DNA from 3 places in the Aquamicrobium segne genome. Region 2 is predicted to be linked to each of the others. Evidence: predicted binding sites of a transcription regulator. Region 2 holds the regulator's gene; each other region holds the start of a gene.
What was found. Region 2 encodes HrcA, which represses chaperone genes, less so after heat shock. Its sites were predicted from a motif close to GTTAGCACTCNCNNNNNGNGAGTGCTAAC; they were not measured.
Positions count from the first base shown of each region.

Region 1: the regulator HrcA is predicted to act here: its motif matches at 6,215-6,243, upstream of ACFPLB_RS06875 (co-chaperone GroES).
Region 3: the regulator HrcA is predicted to act here: its motif matches at 3,616-3,644, upstream of groES (co-chaperone GroES).

Region 1 covers NZ_JBHSLL010000018.1:351-10,433, reverse strand. Annotated here, with positions in the region: gene ACFPLB_RS06905 (ABC transporter permease) at 1-92, opposite strand, end outside; gene ACFPLB_RS06900 (ABC transporter ATP-binding protein) at 82-1,020, opposite strand; gene ACFPLB_RS06895 (COG1470 family protein) at 1,017-2,219, opposite strand; gene ACFPLB_RS06890 (DegQ family serine endoprotease) at 2,267-3,637, opposite strand; gene ACFPLB_RS06885 (hypothetical protein) at 3,772-3,996, opposite strand; gene groL (chaperonin GroEL) at 4,068-5,693, opposite strand; gene ACFPLB_RS06875 (co-chaperone GroES) at 5,750-6,064, opposite strand; gene ACFPLB_RS06870 (hypothetical protein) at 6,405-6,749, shown strand; gene ACFPLB_RS06865 (usg protein) at 6,769-7,047, shown strand; gene ACFPLB_RS06860 (DUF982 domain-containing protein) at 7,041-7,337, opposite strand; gene ACFPLB_RS06855 (hypothetical protein) at 7,461-7,676, opposite strand; gene ACFPLB_RS06850 (Hsp20 family protein) at 7,894-8,370, shown strand; gene ACFPLB_RS06845 (Hsp20/alpha crystallin family protein) at 8,467-8,979, shown strand; gene ACFPLB_RS06840 (NADH dehydrogenase ubiquinone Fe-S protein 4) at 9,051-9,596, shown strand; partial or broken gene ACFPLB_RS06835 (hypothetical protein) at 9,995-10,083, opposite strand, start outside.
Region 2 covers NZ_JBHSLL010000012.1:105,459-115,541, forward strand. Annotated here, with positions in the region: gene ACFPLB_RS03650 (DMT family transporter) at 4-945, shown strand; gene ACFPLB_RS03655 (LacI family DNA-binding transcriptional regulator) at 1,070-2,089, shown strand; gene ACFPLB_RS03660 (2-hydroxyacid dehydrogenase) at 2,092-3,066, shown strand; gene ACFPLB_RS03665 (gamma-glutamyl-gamma-aminobutyrate hydrolase family protein) at 3,082-3,855, opposite strand; gene ACFPLB_RS03670 (putative bifunctional diguanylate cyclase/phosphodiesterase) at 4,117-6,429, shown strand; gene ACFPLB_RS03675 (N-acyl amino acid synthase FeeM domain-containing protein) at 6,523-7,296, shown strand; gene hrcA (heat-inducible transcriptional repressor HrcA) at 7,353-8,405, opposite strand; gene rph (ribonuclease PH) at 8,576-9,292, shown strand; gene rdgB (RdgB/HAM1 family non-canonical purine NTP pyrophosphatase) at 9,425-10,069, shown strand; gene hemW (radical SAM family heme chaperone HemW) at 10,066-10,083, shown strand, end outside.
Region 3 covers NZ_JBHSLL010000023.1:46,140-56,222, reverse strand. Annotated here, with positions in the region: gene ACFPLB_RS08600 (TIGR01459 family HAD-type hydrolase) at 1-666, opposite strand, end outside; gene ACFPLB_RS08595 (TadE/TadG family type IV pilus assembly protein) at 954-2,882, shown strand; gene ACFPLB_RS08590 (CAP domain-containing protein) at 2,973-3,488, shown strand; gene groES (co-chaperone GroES) at 3,708-4,004, shown strand; gene groL (chaperonin GroEL) at 4,071-5,717, shown strand; gene fumC (class II fumarate hydratase) at 5,928-7,325, shown strand; gene ACFPLB_RS08570 (hypothetical protein) at 7,366-7,494, shown strand; gene ACFPLB_RS08565 (Dabb family protein) at 7,682-7,975, shown strand; gene ilvA (threonine ammonia-lyase IlvA) at 7,976-9,232, opposite strand; gene ACFPLB_RS08555 (alpha/beta hydrolase) at 9,429-10,083, shown strand, end outside.

The DNA.
Region 1 (10,083 bases), on a different contig from region 2:
ATGAGATGCATGCGGGCGCTGGTCATATGATCGGCGGCTTCCTTGAGCGCGACCGTGCCGACGCCCCTGAACGGAGAATCTTCACGCTGCATTGGCAACCTCCCTGAAATAGCGGTTGTAGGCGTCGTCGAGGCGGGCGCGGCGCAGGTCGAGGTTCTTCAGTCTGCCGCCGGCCTCGACCACGAGTTTTGCAAGATCGGACCGCACGTCACGCGTCGCCTCGACCTGCCAGAGGCCGTGGGAGGCGGCTGCAACCGACGTCACGCCGTCGGTCTTGTCCGCGAGTTGGCCGAGGTCGATCCCATCGGCCTCAACATCGATGACGAAGGAACCGTGCCCGATCTTCGTGGCCAGTTCCTCGATGGTGCCGAAGAAGCCGATGCGCCCCTTGTTGAACAGCGCCACGCGGCTGCATATCGACTGCACCACGTCGAGCATATGCGAGGACAGCAGGATGGTCATGCCGCCGCGCGACAGGTCGAGGATGAGGTCGAGCAGTTCCTGCGTCGATTGCGGATCGAGGCCCGAGGTCGGCTCGTCGAGGATCGCTATCCTGCAGTCGCGCATCAGCAATTCGGCAATGCCGAGGCGCTGGCGCATGCCCCGCGAATAGGTGGCGACCGGACGGTCCGCGCCTTCCGTCAGCCGCACCTTGTCGAGTGCTGCCGCGATGCGCTCCTTCGCCGGTTCGCGCGACATGCCGGCGAGCTTCGCCGTATAGGCGAGGTTTTCCCTGCCGGTCATCGTGTCGTAGAAGCCGACGGAGTCCGGCAGGTAGCCGACCTCGCGCTTGACCTCCAGTGGCCGGCGCAGCGGGTCCTTGCCGAGAATGCTGACGCTTCCTTCGCTTGCTTCGGTCAGACCGAGCAGCATCAGGATCGTCGTGGTCTTGCCGGCGCCGTTTGGGCCAAGCAGGCCGATCACCTCACCCTGGTTGACGGAGAGGTCGATGCCGGCCACGGCCACCGCGTCGCCATAGCGCTTGGCAAGGCCCTTCGCTTCGAGAACGATCGTACTCATCGCCGCCCATACCTCATGACTGCACCGCCCAGCACCAGAACCGCGACGGCGATCACGCCAAGCCCGGCAGCGCCCCACAGGGTGGAGGTCTTCACAGTAACGCGGAACTGCACGTTTTCGGAGACGGTGTCGTTGGAGGCCCGCACCGACACCATGTAATCGCCGGCGATCGCCTGTTCAGACGGGGTGATTTTTACATTGACCTCGCCGGTGGAGTTCGGCGCGATCTGGGCAACTTCCTTCGGCTCGAACTCGACGGTCCAACCGGAGGGCGGCGTGGCGGAAAGCTCCAGATCGGTCGCGGGAGCAGTTCCGGTGTTGACGAGCGTGAAGGTGAAGCTCGACTCCCTGCCGGCTACCGCCTCGCCAGACAGGCGCTCCTGCGGGCCGACGATGGCGAGTTGCGGTTCGCCTGTTACGTCGAGACTGAGCTGGGTGGTCCCGGAAAGCCCTTCGCCGGAAACCTCGAACCCGGCTTCATAGCGCCCGGCCGCGACCCCACGCGATGGGATCACCTCCATTGTCACCGTCTCCGTGGCGCCTGCGGCGATGGGCAGGCCGGTGATCTCTTCCGAGCCATAACCCTTCTTGAAGCGTGTCTGGAAGCCGGCCGGCACGCTGGCTGTCAGATTGAACAGCCCGTCTTCCGCACCTTCGTTCTTCACCTTGATCTTGAAGGAGAAGGTCGAGCGCGCTGTGCCGCGTAACGCAGGCAATTCGGGCTCAAGCGAAAGGCCGGAGGCGGCCTCCTCGGTTTCCGACAGGCGTACCACAAGCGGCAGGGTCACCGTCTCAGTTGCGGTGCGGGCGCGGACCTCGATGGCATGTTCGCCGTCGGTGGAAGCACCTTCCGGCGGGGTGAGTTCGAGCGTCAGCCGCTCGGTCGAATCCGGCGAGACGATCGCTGCCGTCACCTCGCGGCCGCCGCCCTTCAGTGACCACGCCCAGCCTTCCGGCACGCCCGACACTTCGATCGTGGCGCGCTGGGGCGGCAGCTTTTCATTGCGCAACGACAGCGAAACCGACTGTGTTTCGCCCGGCTTGATGGTCATCTCGGGCCAGGACGTCGTCAGCCAGAAGCCGCTGAGTTCGGCAGATTGCTGCGCCGCAGGAGTTTCCTGTGCGCCAAGCGGCAGCGGCGCCATCAGCGTTGCGCCGAGCGCGGCTGCCATCAATGTTGCGGTAAATGTCCTCATCATGTTCTCCCCTATTCACAACGAACAGTCAGCAAAGCGGAAGGCACGCCCTAACGAATGACGAGCAGGAGCCGCGCCCCTCCGCGGAAAAGTTCGAACGCGATTGTGCCGCGCGTTTCGCCGAGCAGCCGCGTCAGTTCGGCCACGGTCCCGACCGGCCGGCGGTTGACGGCGACGATGACGTCGCCGGTGCGCAGACCTGCCTGTGCGGCGGGACTGCCCGGAGCCACGTTAGCGACCAGCACGTTGCCGGACGCATCCTGGAAATCCGCACCGGCCAGACGGTCGGGCATGGCTCTCGCCGAGGCGCGCGAGGGACCTGTTTCGCCACTCACCGTCATGGTGGCGGTCTGGCGGATGCCCTCGCGCAGATAGGCGATCTCCACCCGCGAGCCCGCGGGCGACAGGCCGATGCGGTTGCGCAAATCTGCCGAACCTGCGATCTCGCGCCCGTCGACGGCGACGATAATGTCACTGGCCTGAATGCCGGCTTCGGCAGCGGGCGAGCCGTCTTCAACGCTGGCGACAACGGCGCCGAAGCTGGCATCGATGCCCAGAGCCTCGGCAAGGTCGGGCGTCAGGTCCTGGATCGAGACGCCGATGCGTCCGCGCCGGACCTCGCCATGCGCGATTAGCTGCGTCATCACCGCCGATGCCATGTCGATGGGAACGGCGAAGCCGATGCCGACATTGCCGCCGGCCGGCGCGATGATCGCGGTGTTGATACCGACAAGCTGGCCGTTCGCCGTCACCAGCGCGCCGCCCGAATTGCCGGGATTGATCGAGGCGTCGGTCTGGATGAAGTCTTCATAGCCTTCGACGTTCAGCCCGCTGCGGCTCAGCGCGCTGACGATGCCGGAGGTGACGGTCTGGCCGAGCCCGAACGGATTGCCGATGGCGACCACATTGTCGCCGACGCGCAGACGCGACGGATCGCCCAGCCGCAGGGCGGTCAGGTTTGACGCATCAACCCTGAGCAGGGCGATGTCGGTCGCCTTGTCGCTGCCGACCAGTTCGGCCGTGAAGCGGCGGCGATCCTTCAGCGTCACCGCGATCTCGCTCGCGCCGTCGACGACATGGTGGTTGGTGAGAATGTAACCCTTGTCCGCGTCGACGATGACGCCGGACCCGGCGCTCATGCGGGGCCTTTGCTGCGGCATCTGCGGCAGGTCGAAGAAGCGCCGGAAATAGGGATCGTTGAAGAGCGGGTTGGTTTCGGCAGACGCGCGAGACGTGACCGCGATGTTGACCACCGCGGGCGTGATCTCCTCCAGAACATCGGGCAACGAACGCTCGACACGCACGCCGGATGCCACATCCTGTGCGGCAACGGGCGGCACAGCGCCACCGGAAAACGACAATGCAAGGCACGTGAGAAGGATGGCGACAATCTGCGGGGCGCGAGGCAGGCCGATGAACATTGTCGATCTCCCGATATTTTTCCTTCGTGTAGGATACGGCGCTGCCGTCGCACCGGAAGAGATCTTCCGCCGCCGGTCATTCCCGCGCCTGGTTCGATTGGAAATGAACCCCGCCCGGAGGCGAGGTTCCCGGATCATTGTGGCCGGCCGTCTCGCGAGAGGGACGACACCTGCGCCGCCGCATGGAACATCAGCGCCGAGGCCGCCGTGCGCCGATCCCATCCAGCCATCACCAGCCTGTCGAGCAAAGATTCGAACAGCGGGGCCAATGCCATGCGCGCTTCCGCATCGTGCGACAGGAACTCGGCCGGGGGATGATGCGGCACAGGCACACGGTCAAAGTCTGGCATGAGGCTCATGTCAGTCTCCAATCTATGCTTTGCTCCTGACCGCTCCCGACATGGGAGCGGTCACTTTCAGCGCGAGATGGTCAGAAGTCCATGCCGCCCGCGGGCATCGCCGGGGCTGCTTCCTTCTTCGGCTTTTCAGCGATCATCGCCTCGGTGGTCACCAGCAAGCCGGCGACGGACGCCGCGTCCTGCAAGGCAGTACGCACCACCTTGGCCGGGTCTATGACCCCCTGTGCGAAGAGATCGCCATACTCGTCGGTCTGGGCGTTCCACCCGTAAGCAAAATCGGGCTTCTCCCGCAGCTTGCCGACGATGATCGAACCTTCGGCGCCGGCATTTTCGGCGATCTGGCGCACCGGCGCCTCGATGGCCCGGCGCACGATCTCCACGCCGTGCTTCTGGTCGACATTGTCGGTCTGGATACTGTCGAGTGCCTTCTGCGCACGCAGCAGCGCCACGCCGCCGCCCGGCAGAATACCCTCCTCAACAGCCGCGCGGGTCGCATGCAACGCGTCATCGACGCGGTCCTTCTTCTCCTTGACCTCGACCTCGGTCGCACCGCCGACGCGGATCACCGCGACGCCGCCGGCGAGCTTGGCCAGCCGCTCCTGAAGCTTCTCGCGGTCGTAATCGGAGGTCGTCTCCTCGATCTGCGCCTTGATCTGCTTCACGCGGCCTTCGATCTCGGCTTTTGAACCAGCGCCATCGACGATGGTGGTGTTCTCCTTCTCGATGACGACCTTCTTGGCGCGGCCGAGCATCTCCAGCGTGACATTCTCCAGCTTGATGCCGAGATCCTCGCTGATCGCGGTGCCGCCGGTGAGGATGGCGATGTCCTCCAGCATGGCCTTGCGGCGATCGCCGAAGCCCGGCGCCTTGACGGCCGCGACCTTCAAGCCACCGCGCAGACGGTTGACGACCAGCGTGGCCAGCGCCTCGCCCTCGACATCCTCGGCGATGATGACCAGCGGCTTGCCGGACTGGACGACCGCTTCGAGCACGGGAAGCATGGCTTGAAGGTTGGAGAGCTTCTTTTCATGGATAAGGACATAGGGATCCTCGAACTCGACCCGCATCTTGTCCTGATTGGTGATGAAGTAGGGCGAGAGATAGCCGCGGTCGAACTGCATGCCCTCGACCACTTCCAGCTCGGTCTCAGCAGTCTTGGCTTCCTCGACGGTGATGACGCCCTCATTGCCGACTTTCTGCATCGCTTCCGCGAGGAAACGTCCGATCTCGGAATCACCATTGGCGGAGATGGTACCGACCTGGGCGATCTCGTCGTTCTTCGAGATCTTGCGCGCATTGGCTTTGAGTTCGGCGACAACCGCGTCCACAGCCTTGTCGATGCCACGCTTCAGGTCCATCGGGTTCATGCCCGACGCGACGGCCTTGGCGCCTTCCTTGACGATGGCCTGCGCCAGAACGGTCGCGGTCGTGGTGCCGTCGCCGGCCAGATCGTTGGTCTTGGAGGCAACTTCGCGAACGAGCTGCGCGCCCATGTTCTCGAACTTGTCCTCGAGCTCAATTTCCTTGGCGACGGAAACGCCGTCCTTGGTGATACGCGGCGCGCCGAACGATTTGTCGATGACGACGTTGCGTCCCTTGGGGCCGAGCGTCACCTTGACGGCATTGGCGAGAATGTCGACGCCGCGCAGCATCTTCTCGCGGGCTTCGGTGTTGAATTTGACTTCTTTGGCAGCCATTGGATCACTCCTTCTATAGGCAGCTTTCATTGACTGGTTGATGATCGAAGAATCCGTCAGGCGGCCTTCTTCAGCGTGGCGGTCTGCTCGATCACGCCCATCACGTCGCTTTCCTTCATGATGAGCAGGTCTTCGCCGTTCAGCCGGATCTCGGTGCCGGACCATTTGCCAAACAGGATGCGGTCCCCGACCCTGACGTCGAGCTCAATGATCTTGCCCGCATCGTCGCGGGCACCGGGGCCGACCGCGATCACTTCGCCTTCGCTCGGCTTTTCCTTGGCAGTGTCAGGAATGATGATGCCACCGGCCGACTTTTCTTCGGCTTCGATGCGGCGGACCAGGATACGGTCATGCAATGGACGGAACGTCATATCGTTCTCCTTTCAGGACAAACAGATTGTGAGAGGTCCCTGCGCTCCGGTCCGCTGAGAACCAGAGCGAGGCCGCGCAACCCTTAACGGCGTTACGCGCATATCGATCTGGTTTCGATGAATTGAGATTTCAAGAGGAAAGAATAAAAAATTATCACTCACCTCGACCGGCTGCTAGCAGCATGAAAACATGTAATAATTTGCTTGTCGGGCATAACAGATATCTTGAAATTTTGTGCATATGAGCCAAAATCCTTTCATCAGCGTGCATCATGCGCACGCCTGGCAATCTTGAGACAGATCGGAGTTTTGGAACAACACGACAGGAAGGAGGGCAACGATGCGTAGAAGCGGTTTTTCGATGATCATTCCATCACTCGCGCCACGAGCCGAAGACATTGCGCTAGACCGGCTCTTGTCGCCAGCCTGCCACTACCGGCATCCCGAGGATGTGCTGCGCGACGACACGCTCGAACGCAGCGAAAAACGCGCTATCCTGGCATCATGGGCATCTGATGCGTGCGCTGTTGAGTCAATGCCGACGCTACGCCAGCCGCCGGGTGCGGATAAGCCAGTTTCGTTCGATATCATCATGGACGCGCTGCGGCGTCTTGATCGCGACGACATCGGGGCGGACGATGCCGTATGCGGATCCGCAGACCATCACCATCGTCTTCACGCATGAAACGACAAAGGAGAGACATATGCCAGCGATCGTCAGTCGTGAATTCCGGATGCAGATGGAAGGCTACGGCCTGACCACAGCCGAAATCCACTATCACCTGCCGGATCACCCGAGCCTGTTGCAGGTCTATGTCTGGCAGGATTACGACCTCGCCCCGAAATTTCCCGAACTGCGCGGCTTTCTGGACTACTGGACCGAGACGCTGGAGGGCGCGCTGCACTCCGTGCGCGTCGCCCACCACCGTCTGATCCAGCCATCAGAATGGAAAGCCGTCGACGGGATCATATCCGTTCACTGAAGCCCGGCGGGAATTCCCTGATAGCTACCGAGAGTACCCCGAACTCGCGTGCGTCGTGCTCCCTGAACGAGGCCCGCTCGCATTGCAGCCTTCATGAAGCTCCGGCGCGCCTCCTTCGCAGAGCGCCATCCGTCGAGTGCGTCCCGACAGGCAGCAATGGCATTCCGCCAACGACGTCCACGTGCCCAGTCCGGCCATTCGCGCTCAAGGCATTCCAGTGCTTCGAAGCTTGTGGCCACTTTCCGAAATCCGGTATGTGGCATACGCAGAATTACTGGCTCAGTGAACATAATGTCAGCCATTACTTTCTCCTTGTTTTCTGATCGTCTTTTAAGAGCAAGCAACTGATCGTTCTGAACGATCATGGATGATCTGGGCATCCCAACGTGCCTCTTCAACCCTCCATCCGCAGCTCAGTCCAGGCCGTCATCATCAGGTTCAAGCAGATCGATGAGTTGGCCGACGCGCGTGCCCGGCAGCGGTCGCCCTTCGCTCATCAACGCCTCATCATTGTGGAGCCAATTCCAGGCCTCGCGAAGTTCATCCGCGCTTGCCCCGGTTGCGACAAGCGTGGCAGCCAGATCGTCATCTATATGGCCAAGGACTGAAACGATGTCTTCATAGGTCATGGCAGGTCTCCATTCATATTAACAACCAACTCATCAGATGGTGGAGTTGTTCTCAAATTCCAGCAGGCTGAAATCGCTGTAGAAATTTTCTGCCGTCACCCTCTTGAAACTCTGAAATGAAGGAACCAGATCGATTGTGCGCCGCTGCCACTACGGGGCGGCGCCGGCCAAAAGCCGTACAATCTTGTACCCATGTTGCTTCAAGGAGGATGTGGCTATGAGAACCACTTTCGATTTTTCTCCCCTGTTCCGGTCGAGCATCGGCTTCGACCGTCTGGTCAATGCGCTGGAGGCAGCCAGCCGCGCCGAGAGCATCGACAACTGGCCGCCCTATGACATCGCAAAGACTGACGAAGAGGACTACCGCATCACCATGGCGGTGGCCGGCTTCAGCGAAGACGAGCTTTCCATCACGCAGGAGCAAAACATGCTTCTCGTGGCGGGCAGCAAAACCACCGACGAGAATGCGCAGTATCTGCATCGCGGCATTGCCGGACGCTCGTTCCAGCGTCGCTTCCAGCTCGCCGACCACGTACGAGTTGAAGGCGCGACTCTCGTCAACGGCCTCCTGACAATCGATCTTCGGCGTGAGATCCCGGAGGAGATGAAGCCTCGTCGGATTGCGATCTCGTCGCAGGAGAAGACGATGCAGATTGAATCCTCTTCGCACACCAACGAGCAGATCGCAGCCTGACGCTTTTGTCAGTCTACGGATCGCCAGCGCCGGGCCACGCGTCCGGCGCCATCGGCGAAGCTGTGTCCAATTGTTCAGAACAGAAGGAGAGTAACCATGAACGTACGTGACCTGATCCCCTGGGGCCGTGACACGAGCAGCAATCAGGCTCCCGCTGTCTATCGTGAAGAGGACCGCAATCCGTTCCTGTCGCTGCACCGGGAAGTCAATCGCCTGTTCGATGATGTCTTTCGCTCGTTTGATCGAAACCTGCCAGCTTTTGACTCTCTGGCTTCCTTCGGACGGGGGTGGCCAAGCCTCGAAATCTCCGAGACTGAAAAGGAGGTCCGCATAACCGCGGAAGTGCCAGGTCTGGAGGAAAAGGACATCGAACTGGTTCTGGATGACGGTGTGCTGACGCTAAGAGGCGAAAAGCGATCTGAGACCGAGGACAAGGACAAGCAGTTCTCGGAACGCTTCTACGGCCGTTTCGAGCGCCGTATCCCGGTTGGAAGGGAAATCGTCGAGGACAAGATCGACGCCAGGTTCAGGAATGGCGTGCTCAACCTCGTCCTTCCCAAGACCGAAAAGGCACAGTCGCAGGTAAAACGCATAGCGATCAAGAGCTGACGACGGTTTCTGCGCCGGCGGGTTCGTTGCGCCCGTCGGCGCCGACCTTCACCGATCACGGAGGAAGAACCATGAACATTGCTGCAAGAAGGACATCAATGGCAGATGGTCCTGTCGACCGGGCCGTGCCGGGAGCCAACGACAATCGTCGCACGATGCTGTCAATGGGACGCTCCTTATTCCCCAGCGATGCCGTGGCCAGGATCTACCGCCCATCTCGCTCGGCGACTACCAGTGCTCCGCCGCGCGATCAATGGAAGCTCGTGCTCGAGGCGCGCAGCCCGTCTTTTATCGAACCGCTCATGGGCTACACCGGCAGCCGGGACACACTGAAGCAGGTCGATCTTAAGTTCCCGACGCTGGCGTCTGCGATCCGTTACGCGCAGCGGCAGGGTCTTTGCTATGTCGTGGACGTACCAAAGGATAAGGCTAGGATTACCATGGATAAGTCTGGAGAAAAGCGAAACACATTCTCCGATGCGACGCTCGGCAAGCTTGGCCTCGCCGGGCTTTCGGACAAGTACCGTCGGGCCATGTCGAATGACGCCAATCGCAATGATGGGGATGGCGGCTGGGCTTCGCCGATTGATGTCGTGACTGACAACCGGCTCTGGTAGCGATTTTCCGGGCCGATAAAATGTTGTTGGACAACCTCTAGGTCTTAAATCCGTTTTGGCAGCATCACAACGGAATCGACGGCTTCGAAGATTGGGAGGAGAAATTCAGGAGTGCGTCGCGAACCTTTACGCAGGCCTTTCAGGCCGGCGATACTGCCAAGGTCCTGAGCTTCGTGTTCGACAGGCTATATGTTCTACGAAATCAGCTTGTGCACGGTGGCTCCACTTGGAACAGCGGTGTAAACCGGGCACAGGTACGGGACGGCGCTGCCATCCTTGGTTTCCTAATGCCTGTTTTTGTTGATCTGATGATGGACAATCCTGAGAAAGATTGGGGCAGGCCATTCTATCCAGTGATTGATTAATCCCTCGGGAAGCCAAGGTGTGGCCTGGTCATGTCACCCTTCGATCATCCTCCTCACATCCTGCACCGCACATACGATCTGGCGCCGTAACAGCAACGCGATGATGAGGCCGCCCAGCGCGA
Region 2 (10,083 bases):
GGTGTGAATATGACCGGTCGTTTACAAGAAAGCGCAACGCCTGTCAGGGCCATTTTATATATGGTCGCCACTTATGTGCTGTTTACCTTTCTTGACACAACGAGCAAATATGTCGTGCTGGCAGGCGTTACCCCTTTATTTGCCGCATGGGTGCGTTTTGCCGGCCATATGGTTTTAGTTCTTGTCCTGTTCAGAGGCTGGCGTAAACCGGCGCGTTTTCGTCCCGCAAACCTGTTTTTGCAGGGGATGCGCGGTGCTCTTCTGGCCACAACCACGCTTTTCAACTTTCTGGCGCTGCTGACCCTCCAACTGGCTGAAACCACCTCGATTTATTTTTTCGGGCCCATGGTGATTACCGCCCTTGCCGGACCATTTCTGGAGGAAAAGGCCGGCTGGCGACGCTGGATGGCGATCCTGGTTGGCTTTATCGGTGTTCTGGTGATCACCCGTCCGGGTGTCGGAGCCTTTGGCATGGGCCATGTTTTTGCGCTGGGCGCGGTCCTGTCAAATTCGTTTTATGTGATCATGACAAGGCGCATGTCGGCCAGTGAAACAGCCGAAAGTCTGATTTTTTATTCTGCTCTGGCCCCGACTGTCCTACTGATGCCGCTGGTTCTTCTCAATGGATGGCCGTCACTGGAGCCGGGCCTGTGGGGCCTGCTGCTTTTTCTGGGTGTTTTTGGCGGTCTTGGCCATTGGTGCCTGATTAAGGCCTATTCTCAGGCAACGACCACGGCGCTGGCGCCTTATCCTTATTTGCAGATGATATGGATCATCCTTGCCGGCTGGCTGGTTTTCAATCAACTGCCCGATGGCTGGACCCTTGCCGGTTGCGGTATCATTGTCGCCAGCGGTCTTTATATCATGGCGCGGGAGCGTCAGTTGCGGGTTCACAACCGTGCGGTTCCGGGCGCAGAGACAGAGGTTTTGGTGAAAAAACTTTGACTTGAGGGCCAGCGGTGGCATAAGCCGGATTTAAAATGTTTAAAACGCTGTCACTCGATCCTTATAGGCCTTAGAAGCCATCAGGGCCGTGACGCGCGTCAAATATGGGTGGGGAGACGCGAAACTGGCGCAAAAGGTCAAGCTTTCCACAATTGCCGATGCGCTTGGCGTATCGACAGCCACAGTGTCGCTGGCGCTGCGCGACAGCCCGCTGGTGGCTGTGTCAACCCGGCAACGCATCAAGGACTATGCGCGTGAGATCGGTTATATCTATAACCGCCGGGCCGCGTCATTGCGCACCTCGCGTTCAGGCATTGTCGGCGTGGTGGTTCATGACATCATGAACCCTTTTTATGCAGAAATTTTACGCTCCATCGAGCATGAGCTGGATCGTTCACGCCAGACATTTCTTTTGTCCAATCATTATGACAAGCTCGACAAGCAGCGCACCTTCATTGATACGCTTTTGCAACTGGGGGCCGATGGGGTCATCATGTCGCCCGCTATCGACACACCGGCAGCCGACATCCGCATGGCAGTGGAAAACGGTCTGCCTGCGGTGCTGATTGCTCGCGATGTCGAGGGGGCGCATGCGCCGGTATTTCGTGGCGATGATGCATATGGCACCGCATTGGCGACCAATCATCTGATCTCGCTTGGCCACAAGCGCATTGCCATGATCGGCGGCACGGATGAAACATCCACCGGCCGTGACCGCTATCAGGGCTATCTCCATGCGATGCAGGAGGCAGGGCTTGAGGTCAGACCCTCATGGCGTATTGCCGGACCGCGCACCAAGCAGGGGGGCTTTGAAGCGGCAAATCAGTTGCTGGCCCTGAAGGACAAGCCGACGGCCGCCTGTTGCTGGAACGATCTTGTCGCCATCGGGCTCATGAACGGCATTGCGCGCGCCGGGCTGATACCGGGCGTGGATATTTCCGTCACCGGCTATGATGATCTGGAGGAGGCAGCCATTGCCACGCCTGCACTGACCACCGTCTGGAACGGCCAGCGTGAAGTTGGCCGCCGTGCCGCCAGCGCCCTTCTCGACAAGCTTAATGGGCAGACTGTTGGCCCGACCCCGCAACTTATCAAGCCGGAGCTGCATGTGCGCCAATCCACCAGCCGCCCGGTGGAGCGTTAGTCATGACTGATACAACCGGGCCCGCCACCATTCTGGTTTCAGGAAAAGTGCATGAGCATGTGGTGGCGCGTATCGACAAGGCTTTTCGTCTTGTCACAATTGAACGCCCGGACCCGTCGCTGCTTTCTGATGAGGATATTGCCGCCGTGCGGGGACTGACGGCCTTCGGTAATGTTGATGCAGCCCTGATCGATGCGTTTCCCAATCTTGAAATCATTGCCAATTTTGGTGTCGGTTATGATTCGGTTGATGCTGTTCATGCAGCTTCCAAAAACATTATGGTGACCAACACGCCTGATGTGCTGACCGAGGAAGCGGCCGATCTGACAGTGGGGCTGCTTTTGGCCGTTTTGCGCGAAATTCCAAAGGCTGAAGCCTGGTTGCGGCAGGGCAGATGGGGCGGGCAGGGCGCCTATCGCTACAGCCCGCTGAGCCTGCGCGGTCGCAGCATTGGCATTTTCGGCCTTGGCCGGATCGGTCGGGCGGTGGCAAGGCGGCTGGAGGCATTTGACGTGCCGATTGCCTATCACAATCGCAGGCCGGTGGCCGATATATCTTATGCCTATCATCCGACCCTGGAAGGGCTTGCCAAAGCCGTTGATACGCTGGTGTGCATTGCGCCTGGCGGTGCGGAAACGCAAAAGGCGATCAATGCCCGCATCCTGAAGGCGCTTGGCCCTGAAGGTGTGTTGATCAATACGGGGCGCGGCAGCACTGTTGATGAAGAGGCATTGGCAGCAGCTTTGGAGGATGGCACGATTGCGGCTGCCGGTCTTGATGTGTTTGCCGATGAACCGCATGTGCCGCAGGTGCTGCTTGGCGCCCCTAATACAGTGCTTCTGCCGCATATTGCTTCGGCATCGGTGCGCACACGCCGCGCCATGGCCGATTTATGCGTGGATAATCTCGTTTCGTGGTTTGTCGAGAAAAAAGCGCTGACGCCAGTGCCGGAAACCGCACATGTAAAGGCAAGATAGCGCTGGTTTTACAGCCTATTCCGCCGCGTTGCGGTTTGCCTGCTTTGCAGCCGCGTGTTGGCGCACGGCATCACCGAATGCCGTAAACAGCTTTTGCGATGCAGTGTCGGATTTCAGCCAGTATTCGGGGTGCCATTGCACACCCACTGCAAAGGCTTTTGCCTCCTTGACCGAAACGGCTTCCACCGTTCCGTCCTCGGCCAGCGCCTCGATCTGAAGGCCGGGCGCCAGACGCCCGGTGGCCTGCCGGTGCACGGAGTTGACATCAATAGTGCCTGTGCCAAACACGCTGGCAAGACAGGTTCCGGGCTTGACTGTCACAGTCTGGCGGATGGCGAAACGCTCATCTTGATTGTCACTGACCGGAGCGCGGTGATCGAGATTGCCCTCTTGTTCCTGAATTTCTGTGGCCAGCGTGCCGCCAAGGGCGACATTGAGTTCCTGAATGCCCCGGCAAATGGCCAGCAGCGGTACACCGCGCTCGATCGTCTTTCGGATCAGCGGCATGGTGGTGGAATCACGAGCAATGTCATAGGGGCCGTTTTCCTCGCCAGCATCGCCACCATAAAGGGCGGGATGGACATTTGATCTGGAGCCGGTCAGCATCACGCCATCAACCGCTGACAGCAAGGCGTCTAGATCGAGACGCTCTCCCAATGAAGGCAGCATGACGGGCAGTGCTCCGGCGCCATTGAGCACCGCTTCCAGATATTGTTGGGGGGCTGCGTGCCAGATGTAGTTTTCAAATTCTTTCACGTCTGTGGAGACGGCGATCAAGGGCTGCGTCATCTGCAAGGTCCGGTACATGGCTGAGAATTATCTTCCTTTGAATAGGAGATTTTTGGCGCATATGCCATGCCCACTTTATTTCGGTAGAAGAAAGCTGGGCATCTGTGGACGAAAGCCGGTCATGACAGAATGCTGTTGCGCGCCCAGACGTGGAGGGCCATTTTGTACTTGCGTCAGAGGTTTCCATCTGGCGAAAAAATGCTTTAAAAGTTTTCTTAAGGCGATGATGTCATCCTTGGCGGCGTGGGGTGAGTGCCGGATGTGACCACGACCAAAAAAAAAGAACTGCCTGACGACGTTTATATTCCGTTCGTGGAGACATTGTTCCGCGACGCTTTTACGCTTGCCATCGGAATTTCGGCGCAAACAGCGCTGATGGCGCTGGTCTGGGCCAAGTCTGGAGACACGCTCTTTCTGATGCTGGCAGTCGTATTGGCGTTTGTCGGCGTGGTGCGTGTTCTCAATATGCGCCATTACTGCGCCTTGCCGGCTATCAAGAACCGCGAGGAGGCGCGCAGCCGCGAAAACCATTATATTATCTATGGTTCGATGCATGGCCTTGTGCTGGGAACCTTCTGCCTCGTCGCCATCTATTCCGCGCAGGACGCCTTTTCCGAGATTGCAGCGGTCTGTATTGTTCTGGCGACTGCAACCGGCATTGCCGGTCGCAATTATGGCTCGCCGCGCATGGTCAATATCCTCATCCTGATGCTGGCCGGTCCAATGGCGCTGGGTTTCATTTTGCGTGGCGATTTTTACCATGTGACGCTGGGCCTGTTGTCGGGTCCATTTCTGCTGGCCATTCACCGTTATGCCGACACGGTGCGGGATGTGCTGTTTTCAGCCATCTCGGCTGAAAAGCTGGCCAGTCGCCTGGCGCAGCGCTTCAATCGGGCGCTCAACACCATGCCGCACGGGCTTGTCATGCTCGATCCGGAGGGCAAGGTGGTGGTGGCCAATGCCGAAGCGGCCCGTCTGATGTCGTTTAACTCTCCCGATGACCTGCTTGGGCGCACGGTGCGCTCGCTGCTCATGCGCGGCGTGGTGAGCGGGATGCTGACGCGCAAGGATTGCGAATTTATCGAAAAGAAATTGACAAAAGCCTTGCGCGAAGGCCGGGGCGGCAAGGTTCTGGTCGGATTTTCCAATGGGCAGCATTATGAATTTTCCGCGCGCGAAGGCAGTCAGGAACTCGGGGTCATCACATTTGAGGATGTGAGTGCACGCGTTCAAACCGAAGAGCATATTCGCTTCATGGCCCGTTATGACAGCCTTACCGGCCTGCTCAACCGTGCTTATTTTCACGAACTGGTGGGTGAAAGTCTAAACAGCGGGGATCAGACCCGTTATTGCGCCCTTGTCATTGTCGATCTTGATGATTTCAAGAGTGTCAATGATATGGTCGGCCATCCGGTGGGCGATGGACTGATCTATGCCGTGGCTGAACGGCTTGCCCTTTTTGTTGCTCCCGGTGTCAAGGTTGGTCGCTTTGGTGGCGATGAGTTCATGCTGTTTTTCGATCATGTGAAGGGTGAGGATCATCTTGCCCGCTTGATGGATGAAGTTTTTGCCGGGCTGCAGGGCGATGTTGATGTTGCGGGCCATTTGCTGCGCATTCAGGTGAGTGCGGGGGCTGTTCTTTGCCGGGTCGGCATGAGTGAGGTCGATGATATGATCGTCAAGGCCGATCTGGCGCTCTACAAGGCCAAGGATCTGGGCAAGAATGGCTGGCAGCTTTTTGAATCTTCGATGGACGATGCTTTCCGCGACCGCCAGAAAATGAAGATGGACCTGCGCAACGCCGTTGAAACCGGCACATTGCGTATTGTTTACCAGCCTATCGTCGCCATGACCACGATGCGTATTGCCGGTTGTGAGGCGCTCTGCCGCTGGGATCATCCAGAGTTCGGGCCGATCTCGCCGGGTATTTTCATTCCGCTGGCGGAAGAGATGGGGATTATTTCGCAGATCAGCACCTTTATGCTGAATGCCGCCTGTATCGAATGTGCAAGATGGCCCGAACATACGAGTGTTTCGGTCAATCTGTCGGCCAAGGACTTTCGCAATCGAGAGGTGGTTGACAAGGTTCGTGATGCGCTCGACGCAGCGGGGCTTGCCCCGCATCGCCTTGAAGTGGAGGTGACTGAAACAGCTCTTTTGGATGACAAGTCGGAAACAGGCCAGATTCTTAAAGATTTGAAATTGCTGGGTGTGCGCATTGCGCTTGATGATTTCGGCACCGGCTATTCCAGCCTGAGCTATCTGCACAAGCTGCCGCTCGACAAGGTCAAGATTGACCGTTCCTTCCTGTCGGATGTGACCCAAAGCTCACGCTCGCTGGAACTGCTTAAAGGCATTGTGTCCCTGTCGCGTTCACTGGGGCTGACGGTGACGATTGAAGGTGTTGAAACATTCGAGCAGCTTCGCACCCTGTCGCAGCATATCGATCCTGACCTTGTTCAGGGGTTTTTGTTTGGCGCCGCCTTGAGCGCTTCAGGCATTGAAACCATGTCAACCACGCGCTGGCCTTTTGCGCATGATACGGTCATTGCCTCTGGCGCGACATTAAGTTGAGACTTTGCTTGTGGCTTCGGTGTTATTTAATTAAAATTTTACATGTGTGCTTCTACGCTTACCTTATGAGTGCGCTCGAACACAGGTAAGTTGATGGCAATCCGGCAATTGAAGCTGAGTGCGGATACAAGGCAGCTAAGGTCGGGCCCAGCCAGTTCAGGTTTTTCCGACAAGGTTTTTGAACTTCTCAACCGCTCTGAATATCGCCGCTGCGACCGGGGCGAGGATCTGGAGGATATTTATCGCCTGCGTTACAAGGCTTACCGCTTCAATGACATGGTTCCTGATGCTGATACGCATATCATCAGTGACGCGCTGGATGAGACGCCCAATGTCTACAGATTTGGTGTCTATGTAGATCAAAACCTGATCTCCACCATGCGCATCCATCACGTGACGCTGGAAACCCCGTTCTCGCCTTCTGTGCAGGCATTTGGCGATATTGTGATGCCGATGCTGGAGGCGGGTGACACGTTCGTGTGCATGAGCCGACTGGCTTCAGACCCGGAATGGACGCGCATTTACCCGCAACTGGTTTATGTGACGCTGCGGCTGGCGGGCATGGCTTGCGAGTATTTCAATGCCCCTTATGGCCTGTCGACCGTGCGTGAAGACCATGCCGGTTTTTACAAGCGTGTCTATTATTCACAGCAGATCAGCGAAGCGCGCGCCTATCCGGGCGTGTTCAACAAGGTCATGCTGTTTCGCACCAACGCCCTTGCCAATCGCGACCGCTTCTATACGCGCTTTCCTTTCTTCCGCTCCACCCAGTGGGAGCGGCGGCTGCTTTTTGCGCCGATGGCAGAGGGGGAATTGCAGCCTTTGACCATTCTGCCCAGCGCCCGTTATCTGGGCGATGCGAGTTGAGATTTTAACCGCATTTGTGCGACGTCAGATGGTGCCATCTGTACTTACAAAATGCTTTAACGCAGCAGGCGTGAGACGATCTGCGCCGTATAATCGACCATGGGAACGATACGGGCATAGTTGAGCCGCGTCGGGCCAATGACGCCAAGTGCGCCGACAATGCGGGCTTGCGCATCCCGGTAAGGGGCAACGACCACCGAGGAGCCGGACAGCGAAAACAGCTTGTTTTCCGAGCCGATGAAAATACGCACCCCCGGTCCTTCCTCGGCAAGGTCGAGCAGTTGTAAAAGCCCATCCTGTGTTTCCAGATCGTCAAACAGGTTCTTGAGCAGTTCCATATCGGCTTGCGCGGTGATGTTTTCCAGCAGATTTGCCCGTCCCCGCACAATCAGCCGCGAAGGCAGATCGCTTTCGGTACCCGCCCACACCGCCAGTCCTTTTTCTACCAGATCCTGCGATAAAGTATCGAGGGCAGCGCGTGTTTCTTCCTTGATGCGGGCAATTTCTGTCTTGGCTTCAGCCAGAGTGCGACCGCGTATATGGGCATTAAGGAAATTGGACGCCTCATGCAGTTGTGAGGCGGTCACTCCCTCCGGCAGGTCGATGATGCGGTTTTCAACATCGCCATTGCGCGACACCAGCACGGTCAGCGCCTTGTCGGGGTCAAGCTGGATGAATTCGATATGTTTGAGGGCTGCCTCGCTCTTGGCGGTCAGCACCAGCCCGGCCCCACGCGAGACACCAGACAGCAACTGGCTGGCTTCGGTCAAAATATGTTCAAGTGAATTGTCCTGGCCCGAGGCCTTGATCTGGGTTTCGATGCTGCGGCGTTCCTCATCGCCCAGATCGCCGATTTCCATGAAGGCATCGACAAAGAAGCGCAAACCCGCTTGTGTGGGCAGCCGTCCGGCCGAAACATGGGGCGCATAGATCAGGCCCAGATGCTCCAGGTCGCTCATCACATTGCGGATCGTGGCAGGTGAAAGCGAGGCTGGCAGAATGCGCGACAGGCTGCGCGACCCCACCGGATCGCCATCATGCAGGTAAGAATCGACAATGCGCCGGAAAATATCACGTGAGCGTGCATCCAGCGATTGCCATTGCGACATGGCCTGCGGTGATGTTGGCGACGAACTGTGTTTTGTCATCTGAAAAAACCTCTGTGACAAGGATATAGATGGGTTCACCACCAGTGCAAGCTGCCCTTTTCCTTTGCGCATCGGGGCTGCGGAGGCTACAAGCCGCTTCAAAACCTGCACACTTTTTTAGAAAGACCAATATGCGCCCTTCCAAACGCCAGCCCGATGAAATGCGCTCCATCTCTTTTGAGCGTGGCTTTTCCAGACATGCCGAAGGCTCCTGTCTCGTCAAATTTGGTGACACGCATGTGTTGTGCACGGCAAGCCTTGAGGAAAAAGTGCCGGGCTGGATGCGCAATTCCGGCAAGGGCTGGGTGACGGCTGAATATGGAATGTTGCCGCGCTCGACGGGTGAGCGGATGCGCCGTGAAGCAGCGGCAGGCAAGCAGGGTGGCCGCACACAGGAAATCCAGCGTCTGATTGGCCGTTCCTTGCGCGCTGTCGTTGATATGCAGGCGCTGGGTGAGCGGCAGATCACCATTGACTGCGATGTGTTGCAGGCTGATGGGGGCACACGCACGGCGGCCATTACCGGCGCCTGGATTGCGCTGCATGATTGCCTGAGCTGGATGGAGGCGCGCCAGATGGTGAGTGTGCAGCGCGTTTTGAAAGATCATGTCGCAGCTATTTCCTGTGGCCTCTATAATGGTGCGCCGGTGATCGACCTGGATTATCTGGAAGATTCTGCTGCCGGAACCGATGCCAATTTTGTCATGACCGGCAAGGGCGGCATTGTTGAAATTCAGGGTACGGCCGAAGGCGAGCCTTTTTCTGAAGCTGATTTTGCAGAATTGTTGGGCCTTGCCCGCAGCGGTATTTCCCGGCTGGTGGAATTGCAGAGGCTGGCGGTTGCTTGAGAGCATGATCCTAGAAAAGTTGCAGACTTTTCAGACAAGATCATGCGTATAAACAAAGATTTGAAGCATGATGGTTCAAGAAAATCATCATGTTCCAAGACTTTTGGGTTCGATGCTTTTAAAGGCCCTGCCATGCAACCTTTGGACAAGAAGATTATTGTCGCCAGCCATAATGAGGGCAAGCTGCGCGAATTTGCCGACCTGATGGCCCCGTTTGGCTTTGAGGCAAGATCTGCGCGTGAATTTGGTCTGCCTGAGCCGGAGGAAACCGGCACGACTTTTGAAGAAAATGCCTATATCAAGGCGTTTGCGGCGGCAAAGGCGACGGGCCTGCCTGCACTTTCTGACGATTCAGGCCTGTGCATTGACGCGCTGAATGGCGATCCGGGTGTTTATACCGCGAATTGGGCTGAGATTGAGGGCGGCAAACGCGATTTTGTCATGGCCATGGAAAAGGCGGAAGCGGCCTTGCAAGAGGCAGGCGCGATTGAGCCACAACAGCGCAGCGGGCGTTTTGTTGCGGTGATCTGCCTTGCCTTTGCCAATGGTGAGGCGGAATATTATCGCGGTGAAGTCGAGGGCCGGATGGTGTGGCCGCCGCGTGGTGAGCTTGGCTTTGGCTATGATCCGGCCTTTTTGCCCGATGGCCATGCACTAACCTTTGGTGAAATGACGGCGCAGCAAAAACATGGCTGGAAGCCGGGGGATGCTGAAGCCTTGTCACACCGCGCCCGTGCGTTCCAGAAATTTGCCCGTGCAAGATTGGGAGTGGCGTGAGGCTCGATCGTTCA
Region 3 (10,083 bases), on a different contig from region 2:
TTCATGGCGCTCCAGATTGTGCCCGCTGCTCTCGACAGCCGCTTTCAAGGCAGCCTCATAGATTGGCCTGTGAGGCTTGCCGGCAATCAATGTGCGCCCTCCCATTTGCGCATAATCTCTGGCAATCGCGCCTGCACACCAGATCAGCCTGTCACCACGCTCCACCACAATATCGGGATTGGCGCAGATGAATGGCAAATTGCGCGAGCGCAAGCGCGCAAGCATGTCATGATAATCCTCCGGCGTCTCGGCCTCATCATCAAACAGCCCTGTGCAGACAACAGCTTGCGCCTCAAACTCCTCGACCAGTTCAACATCGAGGCCATCATAGATATTGGTGTCACGATCAGGGCCGATATGAAAAATGCGGCGCGGACCTTCCGCAATCAGGTCGCGTGTCACATCCCCGGAACTGACCAGCCTGTCATAAGTGTCGTCCGGCACCCCGATTTCACGCATTTGCCTGATGACATCGGCGCCCAGCCGAGGTGAATTGGTGATCATCACCACCGTTGTTCCGCGGTCGCGCGCGGCTTTAAGTGCGGCGGTTGCTGGCGCAAAATGCTCAATGCCATTGTGAACCACGCCCCAGACATCGCAGAAGATGGCAGTATAACGCCCTGATATGGTTTCAAGTGAGGCAATAAGGGGAGAAGAAACCGGCATATCGGCTGGTGCATCCATCATTTCAAATCTGTGTCTATGTGTTGTTTCCATGCAGGGATTAGCCGATACGCCCTGCCCTGTCATCATCATTCCAGTCCGATCAGGATCGGGACTGGTTAATCCCGGCTTAAAAAGCAATCTCATTTTGCACCTGTCATGCAAACCTGAAATTCAGTTGTCTATGTAATTTTAATCTCAGTTTTATTTCTACGCATGATCTTGTCCAAAGAAGAACCTGCGATTTTTTAAGACCATGCTCAAAATTTGGCAGCGGGGATTTGAGCCAGATGTTAAAAAAATTCCTGTCCGATATACGTGGCAACTATGCCATGATAACCGGATTGATCATGGCGCCGCTCTTTGGTGCAGTCGCACTTGCGGTTGATTATTCGGAAATGTCACGCCAGCGCGTGGCCACGCAAAACGCACTGGATGCGGCCAATGTAGCCACAGCGCGCGAGTTGCAATCGGGTATAAGTGATGCGCAAGCCATCACCTATGCCAATAATTTCTATTACACCAATCTGCGTCAGGTCTCACCGGATAAAAGTACACTCAATGTCAGATTGCCAAGCCAGGTGGTCGGCGGCGGCACCATGGAAATGTGCGCCACTTTAAATTATTCACCTTATTTCATGCCCGCTTCTGCAAGACTGATGGGCAAGCAGTCGCGTGATTTCGACTTCATCACCTGTTCGCAAGTGCGGCTGAAAAATACGCTGGAAGTGGCTCTGGTGCTGGATAATTCCGGGTCCATGGACACAAAAGGAACCGGCTCGTCGCAGACACGCATGCAATTGCTGAAAAAGGCTGCTGATGAACTGATCACCACCATGGTGCAGCAGGCCGACAGCGTAAAGCAACTGGAAAAACCCATCCAGTTTGCCGTGGTGCCGTTTGCCGCTTCGGTCAATGTGGGCAAGGACAACAAGAATGAGCCCTGGATGGACACGCGCGGTGTATCCCCCATCCATCATGAGAATTTTAACTGGGCAAGTTTCAACTGGCCCCGCCGCAAGATTCAAAAGCGCAGCGACGGCGTTTATGTCAAAACTGGAACTGACTGGGGCTCGCAGGAAGGCGACATTGTCACCCGCTTTACGCTTTATGATGAGTTGAAATATTACACCGACAGAAACAATACCAGAACCGCATCTTTTGCCGAATGGGATGGCTGTGTCGAGCAACGGCCCTACCCTTATGATGTGACCAATGAACCGGCGCGGCAAAACAACCCTGCTTCCCTGTTTGTGCCGATGTTTTATCCTGACAATGTCGCCAATGGTTATAATGACTGGCCGACACGAAACTCCGGCAGCTATTCGGCATCCTTTTCATGGGACCCGCAAGTGGGCAGCGGCAGGAATGTGACAGGTAATAATCTGTCCAGCTACATGCCCAAATATTTCGATATGCGCGTTACTGCTTCAGGCAGGACAGAACAACTCGGCTTTGTCGCACCTTATGGCTCGGCCAAACTTGCATCTGGAAAAGGCCCCAATGGCAGTTGCACCACTTCTGCGCTCACGCCGCTGGTTGATGTAACCAACGCAGCCGGCATGAAGAAGATCAAGGATGCAATCTCTGCCATGCAACCTTCAGGCGGCACCAGTGTGGGCAGCGGTCTGGGCTGGGGCTGGCGTCTGCTGGCCAGTGACGGCCCCTTTCCGCTCGGACGGCCTGAAACGGATCGCGGCAATGACAAGGTGGTCATTTTGCTGACTGATGGCGCCAATACCTATTATACGCCCGGAACTCTTTCACCCCTCAATGCCAGCGCGTCCCGCGCCAGTGACCAGGAAAGCCAAAGGTCAATCTATGCAGATTACGGCTTTCAGGCTCCTTTTGAGAAAACCACCACCTATGGCCGTCTCTTTATGGGGCTGACCAGCAATATCAACAAAAACAGCCACAGCAATGACAATTACTCACGCGCCATGAATGAAAGGCTGCAAATCCTGTGCGACAATGCCAAGGCTGCAGGGATAATGATCATGACTGTGGGGCTGGATCTGGAAGCGGAAGCCAGAAGAGACAGCAAGGTGCGCGATCAGATTGAGGGAATGAAGAATTGTTCTTCCAACTCCCGCAACCGACGTGATCCTGACAATCCGGCCAAGCCAGCCAAGCTGTTCTGGAACGCTTCAGGCAATGATTTATCCAATGCGTTTCGCGAAATTGCCGATGAATTGTCCAATCTGCGCATCACCGGCTAAAATTTATATTTATAAAGGCCGGCGCCATCCGGCCTTTATAAAAAAAATCCTGCCTGCTAAAAGCCATGATCTGAAGTCTATCAGGGCATCATGAAACAATCTCTGGCCCTGCCTGCTGCTGACACACCCTGTTGCAACCGCCGCACCCTGATCCTGGGTGCGGGTGCTTTTACCCTTGCCGGACTGGCCGGATGCGGCTCTCTTCCGGGCAAGGGAGCCGGTGGTGGCGCCTCTGCGTCAGCACAGACGGCAATGATGAAAATTCGCAAGCAAGCAGGGCTATCTGCTCTGTCAAGCGATCACCAATTGGAACGCGCCGCCCTTCAGCAGGCCCATTATATGGCCGCCAGCGGCAGGATGGATCACACAACCGGCATTGGCAAAGGCTTTGCTGCACGGATAAAAAGCAACAGGATCAAGGGGGCTGTGGCTGAAAACATCGCTGAAGGGCGCATGGACAGCGCCCGCGCCATCACCATGTGGATGAATTCCGCACCCCATCGGCGCAATATGCTGGATGGGCGCTTTACCCGTTTTGGCCTTGCCTGGGCCAGCCATCCTTCGCGCCCCGAATGGCGCTATTGGGCGATAATCCTGGCCAGCTAAAGCATTTTGCAGCCAGATACTTCCATCTGGCGTCGCAAGAATGCGGCTAAAACAAATATTTAAAGCATTTTAAAATCTTTCAAACTCGCTCCTTGACTCTGTTTGAAGCGCTCACTATCTCAGCCCCGTTAGCACTCTCATACTGTGAGTGCCAACAGGTCCGGTACTGCCGGATAGAGGAATTCTTTCTCATCATCATGACCTGAGGAAATCAAACAAATGGCACAAACGAAGTTCCGCCCGCTTCATGACCGCGTGGTCGTTCGCCGGGTCGAATCCGAAGAAAAAACGGCTGGTGGCATCATCATCCCCGACACAGCCAAGGAAAAGCCGCAGGAAGGCGAAATTGTCGCCGTAGGTTCCGGCGCCCGTGACGAAAGCGGCAAGATTGTCGCCCTTGATGTCAAGGCTGGCGATCGTGTTCTGTTCGGCAAGTGGTCGGGCACCGAAGTGAAGCTCAATGGCGAAGACCTTCTGATCATGAAGGAATCCGACATTATGGGCATCATCGGCTGATCTGCTGACCCCTTTCTCACCATTCACTGCAATCCGCATTTCGGGCCACAGGCCCAGGAGTAAGCAATGGCTGCCAAAGACGTAAAATTCTCCCGTGATGCCCGCGAGCGCATGCTGCGCGGCGTCAACATCCTTGCCGACGCGGTCAAGGTCACCCTTGGTCCCAAGGGCCGCAACGTTGTTATCGACAAGTCCTTCGGCGCTCCGCGCATCACCAAGGACGGCGTTTCCGTCGCCAAGGAAATCGAACTGGAAGACAAGTTCGAGAACATGGGCGCTCAGCTCGTTCGCGAAGTCGCTTCCAAGACCAATGACAAGGCCGGTGACGGCACCACCACCGCCACGGTTCTGACCCAGGCCATCGTTCAGGAAGGCCACAAGGCTGTTGCCGCCGGCATGAACCCGATGGATCTGAAGCGCGGCATCGATCAGGCTGTTGCCGAAGTTGTTGCTGATCTTCTCAAGAAGGCCACCAAGATCAAGACTTCGGAAGAAGTTGCCCAGGTCGGCACCATTTCCTCCAATGGCGAAAAAGAAATCGGCGAGATGATCGCCAAGGCCATGCAGAAGGTTGGCAACGAGGGTGTCATCACCGTCGAGGAAGCCAAGACGGCCGAGACCGAGCTTGAAGTCGTCGAAGGCATGCAGTTTGATCGTGGCTATCTGTCGCCTTACTTCATCACCAACCCTGACAAGATGGTTGCCGAGCTTGAGGATGTTTACATCCTGCTTCACGAAAAGAAGCTCTCCAACCTGCAGGCCATGCTGCCGGTTCTTGAGGCTGTCGTTCAGACCTCGAAGCCCCTGCTCATCATTGCCGAAGACGTTGAAGGCGAGGCTCTGGCTACGCTGGTCGTCAACAAGCTGCGTGGCGGCCTGAAGATTGCCGCTGTCAAGGCTCCCGGCTTTGGTGATCGCCGCAAGGCCATGCTGGAAGACATCGCCATCCTTACCGGTGGTCAGGTCATCTCCGAAGATCTCGGCATCAAGCTGGAAAACGTCAGCATCGACATGCTGGGCCGCGCCAAGCGGGTGCGCATCGAGAAGGAAAATACCACCATCGTTGATGGCGCCGGTCAGAAGAACGAGATCGAAGCCCGCGTTGGCCAGATCAAGGCTCAGATCGAAGAGACCACTTCCGACTACGACCGCGAAAAACTTCAGGAACGTCTTGCCAAGCTGGCTGGTGGCGTTGCTGTCATCCGCGTTGGCGGTTCGACCGAAGTTGAGGTCAAGGAAAAGAAGGATCGCGTTGACGATGCTCTGAACGCCACGCGCGCTGCCGTTGAAGAAGGCATCGTCCCCGGTGGCGGTGTTGCCCTGCTGCGTGCAACGCAGGCCATCAAGACTGAAGGCGCCAATGCCGATCAGGCTGCCGGTATTGCCATCGTTCGCCGCGCCCTTCAGGCTCCGGCTCGCCAGATTGCCAACAATGCGGGTGCGGAAGCCTCCATCATTGTCGGCAAGATCCTTGAAAACGACAGCGTCACCTTCGGCTACAATGCTGCGACCGACGAATATGGCGATCTGATCCAGCTCGGCATTGTCGATCCGGTCAAGGTTGTGCGCACAGCCCTTCAGGATGCGGCTTCCGTAGCCGGTCTGCTGGTCACCACCGAAGCCATGATTGCTGATGCTCCGCGCAAGGAAGCTGCAGCTCCTGCCATGCCTGACATGGGTGGCATGGGCGGCATGGGTGGCATGGGCTTCTAAGAAAGTCCTGATACCGATTGGAAAGGGCGGCTTTAAGTCGCCCTTTTCTTTATCTTCATTCCTTTGCAAAATATGTCCGGCTTTGTCCGCATCGCTGCCCTTGGGAAGTTCAAACGATTTGAATATTTTCCCGACCATTCTTTTCTTGAAGCTGGAAGAGCAAAGCGATAGGCCAAAGCTATCCTAATCCTCATTTTCAGGAGACCGGCAGTGAGCGCTCACCAGACCAGAACCGAAACCGATACGTTTGGCCCGATCGAAGTGGCTGCCGATCGCTATTGGGGTGCTCAGGCGCAACGCTCCCTCGACAATTTCAGGATCGGCTGGGAAAAGCAGCCAGCCTCGATCATTCGTGCGCTGGGCATCGTCAAGCGTGCCGCTGCCGAAACCAATATGGAACTGGGCAAGCTTGATCCGGCCATCGGCGCTTCTGTTGTGGAAGCGGCACAAGACGTTATCGACGGCAAGCTTGATGAGCATTTTCCGCTGGTGGTCTGGCAAACCGGCTCCGGCACCCAGTCCAACATGAATACCAATGAGGTGATCTCCAACCGGGCCATTGAAAAGCTTGGCGGCAAAATGGGCTCCAAAAAGCCGATCCATCCCAATGATCACGTCAATATGAGTCAGTCGTCCAACGATACCTACCCAACGGCCATGCATATTGCCTGTGCCGAGCAGGTGGTTCACGATCTATTGCCTGCACTCAAACATATATATGCAGCGCTTGACGCCAAGGCCAAAGCCTTTGACCATATTGTCAAGATCGGCCGCACCCACACGCAAGATGCAACGCCGCTGACGCTGGGACAGGAATTTTCCGGCTATGCGCAGCAGGTCAAGAACGGCATTGAGCGGATTGAAATGACGCTGCCCGCATTGATGGAACTGGCGCAGGGCGGTACTGCCGTTGGCACCGGGCTGAACGCTCCGTTTGGCTTTGCCGAAAAAGTGGCTGAAAAGATTTCAGCCATCACCGGTCTTGCGTTCACCTCGGCCCCCAACAAGTTCGAGGCGCTTGCCGCCCATGACGCCATGGTGTTCACGCATGGTGCAATCAACACGGTGGCCATGTCGCTGTTCAAGATTGCCAATGATATCCGCTTTCTTGGCTCTGGCCCGCGCGCTGGTCTGGGTGAGCTTGCCCTGCCGGAAAACGAGCCGGGTTCATCCATCATGCCCGGCAAGGTCAACCCCACCCAGTGTGAGGCCCTGACGCAGGTTTGCGTGCAGGTGTTCGGCAATAATGCGGCGTTGGGTTTTGCGGGCAGTCAGGGCCATTTTGAACTGAATGTCTACAACCCGCTGATGGCTTATAATTTCCTCCAGTCCGTCAGGCTTTTGGCGGATGCCTCCATCTCCTTTACCGACAATTGCATTGTCGGCATTGAGGCGCGCGAAGATAATATCAAACAGTCGCTGGATCGCTCCTTGATGCTGGTCACTGCCCTTGCCCCGACCATTGGCTATGATGCGGCGGCTCAAATTGCCAAGACCGCGCACAAGAATGGCACAACCTTGCGCGAAGAAGCGCTGGCAACGGGTCTGGTCAGCGCTGAAGATTATGATCGCATCGTGCGCCCGCAAGATATGACGCATCCGGGCTGAGCCTCTGGCTTTATGCGGTGTTTTCAGGCAATAGAAAGCCATGCGCTACGTTATTGTGATTATGATCATCACCTGCTTTTTAATCTGGGACGGCCTCTATAATGGAGGCCACTACATCAATGCGGGTGTGAAAACCTTGAATAACATGGTGCGCATGGTCACTGGTTGACGCAGTCCTGCCCTTAGAGCATCGGACCGAAAAGTGGAATCGGTTTTTGGATAATTCCGATGCTCATTCAAATAGTTAGAGCGTCCTTTGTGCGTCCGATAGGACGCACGGCGCTCTAATCAAAACAACATGAAATGCAATGCGCCGGTGGCGTCTGCTGCCTTTGTTCACCCTTCAGGAGGCCGATTTGATCCGGCACATCATCTTTTTCAGTGTCAAGCCAGGTACGGATGTTGAGACTGTCCGTGAAGGCTTGATGAATCTGGGCCGTATTCCTCATTCCAGCCATTTTGAAGTGACGCTCAATCGCAAACTCGACCTGTATGAAAACGAGGTTGATATCGTCGTTTATGCCGAGTTTGAAAATGAGGCGGCACTGCACGCCTATAAGGCCGATCCGATTTATGGGCAGACGACCGCCAATGTGCGTCCGATGCGCGAAATGCGTTTTTCCGCCGATGTGATTGCCGCAGACAAATAGTTAGATAATAAAATTTGCTAATGTCTCATCGTCACTGATGTCCTGATATTGTATGCCTTCAGCATCAAATCGGGCCTTGAGTGTCGTGAAATTGCGCCTGTCCTTCGTCTCGATGCCAATCAGCACCGAACCAAAATTGCGCGCTGATTTCTTCAGATATTCAAAGCGGGCAATATCGTCGTCAGGTCCAAGCATTTCCAGAAAATCCCGGAGCGCGCCGGGTCGCTGCGGCAAACGGATGATGAAATATTTCTTCAGGCCCTCAAAGCGCAGCGCCCGCTCCTTCACATCCGGCAGCCGTTCAAAATCAAAATTGCCGCCTGAAACGACAGCCACCACTGTCTTGCCGCGAAGGTCTTTTTTCGCAAAATCCTTCAGCACATCAATGGTTAGCGCGCCTGCAGGCTCCAGAACGACACCTTCAACATTCAGCATTTCAATCATGGTGGCACACAGGCGATTTTCAGGCACCAGGCGGCATGTTTCAGGCCCAAAGCCCTTCAATAATTGAAAATTTTCCCGCCCTATCTCACCAACGGCTGCGCCATCGACAAAATTATCCATCAAGGAAAGCTTGACCCGCTTGCCCGCCGCCAGACTGCGCATGAAGCTGGGGGCGCCTGCCGGTTCGCAGAAAATGAATTGGGACGCCTGATCAATGGCCTGAAAATATTGAGTGACACCCGCCGCCAGACCACCGCCACCAACCGGCAGCAGGACAATGTCAGGCACCCTGCCCGGCCCCAATTGTTCAACAATCTCTTGGGCAACCGTTGCCTGCCCTTCAATGATGTTCTTGTGATCGAAGGGCGGTACCATGTGGGCGCCTGCACTTTTCGTAAAATCCAGCGCGGCCTGATAGCAATCGTCAAAAAAGTCTCCCACCAGCCTGATCTCGACAAATTCGCCGCCAAACATGCGCGTCTTGTTGATCTTTTGCTGAGGTGTGGTGACCGGCATGAAAACCACGCCCTTGCGCTTGAAATGCTGACAGACAAAGGCAAAGCCTTGTGCATGATTGCCAGCTGAAGCACAGACAAACAGATCTGCACTGCCATCCAAAATCAGCGCCTTGCGGAAAAAATTTAACGCGCCTCTGATCTTGTAAGAGCGCACCGGCGACAGGTCTTCCCGCTTGAGAAAAATGCGCGCACCATATTTGCGCGACAGATATTCATTTTTCTGCAATGGCGTTTGCGGAAAAATTGCCCTGATCTCTTGTGCGGCTGCTGCAACCTTGTCGACAAAGCCTGTCATCTTGTCATCCCGATATTCTTAAATGAGCGGTGTTCCTGCCGTGAATTCGACCTTTTGGCAACACTGAAGCGCTTATGAAGGATCAACCGCTTGCCAATGGACAGTTCGACTTACTTCCGCCGCACTCTGCGGTTGGTTCAATACACGACTATACGCCTCACAAAATAACGGAAATCTTCAATTGCACCTGAAGCCCCTGCTCATCCTTGTGCTTTTTTTGTTTCTCGCCGGTTGCACCAGCAACAGGTCGGAAGAGATTCTGGGCAGCGCTATCGTGCCGGTTTCCGTTAGTGATATTGCTGGCAATCATTCGATCTTCATCGCCTCGACCCGCAAGCGCTCAGATGATCCGTCAAAAGTTTTTGACAATGAACGCTCCGGTTCTCTCAATTTCGCCCGCGTCAATGTCACGGTTCCGCGTGAGCACAAGACAGGCCGGATCGAGCGGCGCAAGCGGGGTAGTTCGGATGATCCGGCAAAATATTTCATGGCCTCCGATGCTGTCGGCTATCCGGGTGGGCCGCAATTTTCACAGGCGCTGAGTGCCGATATTGCAGCCCGTGGCGATCGGGTCATGGTTTTTGTTCATGGCTACAATACGGGGTTTGATGCCGGTGTCTATCGCGCTGCGCAGATCGTGCATGATTCGGGCTACCCAGGCACTGCGGTGCTGTTTTCCTGGGCTTCGGGCGGCTCCACCACCAGCTATGTCTATGACAAGGAAAGCGCCAGTGCGGCCCGCGACCAGCTTGAAATCACACTGCGCCTGCTGGCCCAAAGCGGCGCCCGGCGCATCGATGTGGTGGCTCATTCCATGGGAACATGGGTGACGATGGAAACGCTGCGCCAGC